Regions from separate parts of the Tatumella sp. JGM94 genome, predicted to be linked through region 2. Evidence: riboswitches for the same ligand, from Rfam matches in the RefSeq annotation. Region 2 holds a riboswitch; each other region holds the start of a gene.
What was found. A riboswitch is a leader RNA that binds a small molecule or an ion and turns the genes downstream of it on or off. The one in region 2 is predicted to bind thiamine pyrophosphate.
Positions count from the first base shown of each region.

Region 1: linked by a shared signal. The riboswitch ahead of thiB (thiamine ABC transporter substrate binding subunit) and the one ahead of thiC (phosphomethylpyrimidine synthase ThiC) in region 2 are both predicted to bind thiamine pyrophosphate.
Region 3: linked by a shared signal. The riboswitch ahead of thiM (hydroxyethylthiazole kinase) and the one ahead of thiC (phosphomethylpyrimidine synthase ThiC) in region 2 are both predicted to bind thiamine pyrophosphate.

Region 1 covers NZ_JAERJN010000003.1:9,203-11,471, forward strand. Annotated here, with positions in the region: gene JK216_RS02940 (MFS transporter) at 1-438, opposite strand, end outside; TPP riboswitch at 652-743, shown strand; gene thiB (thiamine ABC transporter substrate binding subunit) at 787-1,773, shown strand; gene thiP (thiamine/thiamine pyrophosphate ABC transporter permease ThiP) at 1,749-2,269, shown strand, end outside.
Region 2 covers NZ_JAERJN010000030.1:7,298-9,566, forward strand. Annotated here, with positions in the region: gene nudC (NAD(+) diphosphatase) at 1-581, opposite strand, end outside; TPP riboswitch at 789-889, shown strand; gene thiC (phosphomethylpyrimidine synthase ThiC) at 976-2,269, shown strand, end outside.
Region 3 covers NZ_JAERJN010000002.1:245,363-247,631, reverse strand. Annotated here, with positions in the region: gene thiD (bifunctional hydroxymethylpyrimidine kinase/phosphomethylpyrimidine kinase) at 1-521, opposite strand, end outside; gene thiM (hydroxyethylthiazole kinase) at 508-1,326, opposite strand; TPP riboswitch at 1,366-1,456, opposite strand; gene dbpA (ATP-dependent RNA helicase DbpA) at 1,563-2,269, shown strand, end outside.

The DNA.
Region 1 (2,269 bases), on a different contig from region 2:
CATTAACGAACTGAACATGACCACTTCACGACGGGTAGAGTCAGCATATTCCCTGGCAAGTGCAAAGATCTGCGGTACCACGACCGTAGTAAATGCAGCCAGCAGCAATCCCGGGCCAATCAACAGCCAGTAACTACGGGTAAACGCAAACACCAGGGCATTGCCGATCGCCATCAGACAACAAAACATCAACAGATTGCGGCGGTCACCTCGTTTATCCGAACGTCTGGCCAGCAAAAAACTGACGATAATCCCGGTAATGGCATTGACGGTAAAAAACAGTCCGACTTCAAACGGGGCGGCGTGCAGCTCTCTGCTCAGGAACAGGCTGAGGGTCGGTGCCTGTAATGCACCGGCAATACTCACAGAAAATGTAACCAGCATAAAAAACACAAATACTGAATTACTTTTGACGGGCTGAAGTTCAGTTTTTTCCATAAAGCACAACATCCGGATGCGGGAGGAAAGTAACCGACAGCATATAACAAATTACCCAAAACAGCAGATCTTGTCTGCCGGACTACGGTTCCGGACACGGAGAAAATGACCACAGTAACAGTCTGCCCGCACGGCCCGTTGCCATTCACCGCGCTGATTTGTTACACCGGATTTTTGAGGCTTTCGCCGGGCTAATGAATTGCATAGAATAGCGTGTTCTCAACGGGGTGCACTCTGGTGCTGAGATATACCCGCAGAACCTGATCCGGTTAACACCGGCGTAGGGATTTGAGACTTATTCCTCAGATCTTTTGCGCATAAACTGGCCCATCCCTCAAGGAGCGCAAAGTGTTAAAAAAATTTCTGCCTGTATTATTGATTATTTCCGCACCGGTACTTGCCGCAAAACCCGTATTAACCGTTTATACCTACGACTCCTTTTCTTCCGACTGGGGCCCCGGACCGGCAATTAAAAAAGCCTTTGAAGCCGATTGCGGCTGCGAGCTCAAATACGTTTCCCTCGGGGATGGCGTTTCTCTGCTTAACCGCCTGAGAATGGAAGGCAAACACAGTAAAGCGGATGTGGTAGTCGGGCTGGATAATAATCTGCTGGATGCGGCACAAAAAACCGGGCTGTTTACACCAACCCCGGTTGACTACCGCCAGCTGACCATCCCCGGTGGCTGGAGCAATACAACGTTTGTACCTTATGATTATGGCTATTTTGCATTCGTCTATAATAAAAAACGCCTGAAAAATCCGCCATCCAGTCTGAAACAGCTGGTCGAAAGTCCGGATAAATGGCGGGTTATTTACGAAGATCCCCGCACCAGTACCCCGGGGCTCGGGCTGCTGCTGTGGATGCAAAAAGTCTACGGCGATCAGGCCCCGGCAGCATGGCAAAAACTGGCCGCCAAAACCGTCACTGTCACCCGAGGCTGGAGCGAAGCCTATAATCTGTTTCTGAAAGGTGAGAGTGATCTGGTACTCAGCTATACCACGTCACCGGCCTATCATATTATCGAAGAGCATAATCCCGATTATGCGGCCGCTGACTTTGCAGAAGGAAATTACTTGCAGGTAGAAGTGGCGGCACGACTGAAAAACAGCCCCAATCCGGCACTGGCAAAACAGTTTATGCAGTTTGTAACCAGCCCGCAGTTTCAGGAAACATTGCCGACCGGCAACTGGATGTATCCGGTCATTAAGACCCCGCTGCCTGCCGGTTTTCAGCAACTGATGGTACCTAAAACCGCCCTGCAATACTCGCCTGCGGAAGTGGCAGAGCATCGTGCAGCCTGGATTGACGCCTGGCAAAACGCAGTCAGCCACTGATGCCGCGCTGGTTGATTCCCGGGCTGCTGGCTGCCCTGATAACCACCGGTATTGCACTGCTGGCTTTTATCAGCCTGCTGTGGAATGCCCCGCTGGGCCACGCACTATACTGGTTACGCGATCCCTACCTGTGGCATGTTATCGGCTTTTCATTTACCCAGGCCGCATTATCGACACTGCTATCAGTGCTGCCGGCAATTCTGGTCGCCCGCGCCCTGTACCGGCGGCGGTTTCCGGGCAGAAACCTGCTATTGCGTTTATGCGCGATGACCCTGGTGCTGCCGGTGCTGGTGGCGGTTTTTGGCTTACTGAGTGTCTATGGCCACGATGGCTGGCTGGCACAACTGGCCGCAAGGGCCGGTATCCCCTTCCGCTTTTCTCTGTACGGGTTACCCGGTATCTTACTGGCCCATATCTTTTTCAATCTGCCGCTGGCCAGCCGGCTGTTATTACAATCTTTAGAGCAGATTCCGGCCGAACAACGTCAGCTGGCAGC
Region 2 (2,269 bases):
CAGGGCTGAGAAGCGATATAGCGCAGATTTTTAATCCTGATACTGCTCTCTTCCATAACTTCACGGGTAACCGTCTGTTCGAGGGTTTCCCCGACCTCAGCAAATCCGGCCAGGGCCGTATAAATCCCATTACGATGGCGTACATGCTGTGCCAGCAGAAGTTTATCATCACGGCGGATCACCACGATAATACAAGGCGCTATTTGCGGGTAATACCGTTCATGACAGCGGGTACACAGACAGGCAAATTCTGTCTTACTGTGCTGCATTTCCCCGCCACAGTAACCACAGTAACGGTGAGAACGATAAAATTCAGCCAGCTGTACACCGCGTCCGGCCATTCTGAATAAGCCACTGTCTTCATTCAGCAACTGCCGCAGGGAAGCCATGTTTTGCGGACGCGAATGATTAATCAGCCAGACCGTATCGCCCTGCCACTCACCGATCGGACGTCCGGACAATCCGCTAAGGGAAAATTCAGCAGCAGGCCCGTAAGGTAGTTTATCTCCGGGTAGCCAGATTTTATTCTGCTGGCTTACCACCCACCAGCCCTTATCTTCACCGGTTATTTCACGTTCCATCAATCAGCACCTTTGTTGTTTTTAACCACATGTTACGACAACAGCTAATCCATACTAGCACCCGGCGGGGTAATGTCAGCGATAACATGACACTTGCTTTTCACCGACCGTACAAATAGCAGGGGCTTGTACTTCACGCTGAAGCACTCTATGCTGACTGACGGTGACAATTCACCCGCCGCTGTATCACACCCTGATCAGCCGCTTATTATCTTGTCGGAGTGCCCCACGGGGCTGAGACCGTTAATTCGGGATCCGCGGAACCTGATCAGGTTAGTACCTGCGAAGGGAACAAGAGTACAGTTCAGCCTGAGTGTGCCCGCAAGACACTTTCTTCTGTCACTCCTTCCGGACTCCGGACAAGCGTATTTCTTTATTTACAGGAAATAGAGCTATGTCTGAAAAATTATCACGCCGCGAAAAACGCGAACAAGCACGGGATTTTATCAACTCACTGGGTCATCAGTCCTTTCCGGCCTCACGCCGCCGCTGGCTGACTGGCTCCCGGCCGGACATCAGGGTGCCGGTCCGTGAAATACAACTCAGCCCGACCCGTATCGGCGGAACCGCGGCCAATCCGACAGAAGAAGACAATGAAGCTATCCCGGTCTATGACACGTCCGGTCCGTTTGGTGATGAAACCGCCACCCCGGATATCCACCGTGGTATCCCCCGCCTCCGCCAGACCTGGATTGAACAACGCCAGGATTCTGAACAGATTCCGGCCACTAGCTCAGCCTACACCAGAGAACGCCTGGCGGATGAAAGCCTGGATGGACTGCGCTTCCGCTACCTTCCCCAGCCGCGAAAAGCGCTGAACGGACGTTGCGTTACCCAGCTGCATTACGCGCGTCAGGGGATAATCACCCCGGAAATGGAATTTATCGCAATACGTGAAAATATGGGCCGCGCGCAGATCACCTCATCTGAACTGCGCCAGCAACATCCCGGCAAGCATTTTTTTGATCCGTTACCGGAAACCATTACCCCGGAATTTGTACGCCAGGAAGTTGCCGCAGGGAGAGCAATTATCCCGTCGAATATTAATCATCCTGAATCCGAACCGATGATCATCGGCCGGAATTTTCTGGTAAAAATTAATGCCAATATTGGTAACTCGGCCGTGACCTCTTCTATTGAAGAAGAAGTCGAAAAACTGGTCTGGGCAGCCCGCTGGGGGGCTGATACGCTGATGGACCTCTCCACCGGGCGGAATATTCACGAAACCCGGGAATGGATCCTGCGCAACAGCCCGATCCCTGTCGGTACTGTCCCGGTGTATCAGGCCCTGGAAAAAGTGAATGGTGTCGCAGAAGATCTTAACTGGTCTGTCTTCCGGGATACCCTGCTGGAGCAGGCGGAACAAGGGGTCGATTACTTCACTATCCATGCCGGTGTCCTGCTGCGTTATGTGCCAATGACCGCAAAACGCCTGACCGGGATTGTGTCACGCGGCGGATCGATTATGGCTAAGTGGTGCCTGTCCCATCACCAGGAAAACTTCCTGTACCGGCATTTCCGTGAAATCTGTGAAATCTGTGCCAGCTACGATATTGCCCTGTCATTGGGCGACGGATTACGCCCGGGGTCTATCCGCGATGCTAATGATGAAGCACAGTTCGCCGAACTGCATACCCTCGGAGAACTGACCAAAATTGCATGGGAGTATGATGTTCAGGTAATGATTG
Region 3 (2,269 bases), on a different contig from region 2:
AAAACGGCCTGGCATCCGGTTTCCAGTAACTTTTGCGCCTGTAACAGCATTTCCTGCTCGCTGACTGCTTCACGGCATCCCAGCAAGGCAGCAGCTTCCGGGAGATTCGGGGTGATCAGCGACATCCGGGGTAACAGTTTATCCCGCAACAGACTCACAGCCTGAGGATCCAGCAGAGGATCGCCGCTTTTGGCCAGCATAACCGTATCCAGCACCCGCCAGGGAACCGTGCAGTGACTCAAATCATCAGCCATAGCACGGATAATCTCTGCGTTATGCAGCATACCCAGTTTCAGGGTATCGATACGAATATCGTCCATCACTGCGGCAAGTTGTTCGCGCACAAAATCCGCCGCCACCGCCCGGACTGAACGTACCCCGCAGGTATTCTGGGCGACCAGGGCAGTAATCACACTGGTACCGTAGGCGCCCAGCGCAGAAAAGGTTTTTAAATCAGCCTGAATACCCGCCCCACCGCTGGGATCCGTTCCGGCAATAGTTAATGCATTAATTCGCCGCATTGTCTTGTCCCTCCTGTCGATGGGTCTGGCATAGCTGCCAGAGAGCATCGATTAACGCGATTGAAAAACTGCCGGGCCCGCGGGACTGTTGTGCTGCCTGTTCAGCAGCCTGTGACATCAGCCAGCAGGCCGTCGCCACATGATATAACCGGTTGCCGGGCAACGTGCTGAATGCTGCCACCAGGGCTGATAACCCGCAGCCAGTACCGGTCACGGCCGTCATTAACGGGGATCCTCCTGTCAGCGTCAGGACAAGATGACCATCGGTAACATAGTCAGTCGCCCCTGATACCACCACAATACAGTTCTGATCTGCCGCCAGCTGTACCGCCGCGCTCACTGCCCGGCATGAATCATCCTTGCTGTCCATCCCCCGCCCGCCTTTTCCGGCCCCCGCCAGTGCCAGAACTTCAGAACCGTTGCCGCGGATCACCGCCGGAGAAAAATCCAGCAACTGCCGGCAAAAATCGCTGCGCAGTGGTAATACTCCCATCGCGACCGGGTCCAGTGTCCAGGGAACTGCGGCGCGGTTGGCGGACTCCACAGCGGCCTGCATCGCGGGGATTGCCTCGTGGGTCAGGGTACCGACATTAATCAGTAGTGCTGACGCATGCGCCGCCATCACCGGCGCTTCCTGCAGATCAATGACCATGGCCGGAGACGCTGAGCTGGCAAGCAATATATTGGCGGTCAGTGACTGTACCACCTGGTTGGTCATACAATGCACCAGCGGCGGGGTCACCCCATAGAGATGCCGTGAGGCGGAAGCTTCACGGGCAGAAAAAGAAGAATAAACCACTGACATTTCAACGCTCCTGACGGGCATCAGGAAACGGATACCGCATACAGCAGTATCAGACTTCCCTCCGCCGGCATTATCCGGTTCAGGTTCAACGGGTGTTTCTCAGCCATAACCGGCACCCCGAGTCATCATACGTCGTACAGGGTAAGGCAACTCTCTGCCGCCGCGCAAGTCACAACTATAATTCCGTCGCGGCGAAATTATTTTAGCTCTGCCGAAGCAGGCGGATCTCTGCTATTATGTCTGCTTATATATCCAGCCTGACGGTACTGTTTGCATCACTGCGCAGCCCCGGCAGTCCTGCGTCCCCTGATAATTGTCTGAGTAGAGTACACCCTGTGACCCAATCATTTGCATCTCTGTCGCTGCCCGCTGCGCAGCTCGAAAACCTTACCGAACTCGGTTATTCGGCTATGACGCCGGTACAGGCTGAGGCGTTACCGGTTATTTTACAGGGCCATGATGTCCGTGCGCAGGCAAAGACCGGGAGCGGAAAAACAGCCGCCTTCGGCATCGGCCTGTTACAGAAAATAGATGCTTCGCAGTTTACCACTCAGGCAATGGTGTTATGCCCGACCCGTGAACTGGCGGATCAGGTCACCAAAGAACTGCGCCGTCTGGCACGCTACATTCCGAATATTAAAATTCTGACCCTGTGCGGTGGTCAGCCGATGGGTCATCAGCTGGCATCTCTGGCCCATGCTCCTCACATTGTGGTGGGTACGCCGGGACGTCTTCAGGAACATCTGCGCAAGCAGAGTTTACTGGTTCAGGGACTGCACGTACTGGTGCTCGATGAAGCTGACCGTATGCTTGACATGGGATTCAGTGAAGCGATTGATGATATTATCGGCTATCTGCCGGTCAAACGTCAGACACTGCTGTTTTCCGCCACCTACCCGCAGGGCATTGAAACTATCAGTGCACGGATCCAGCGTTCACCGGT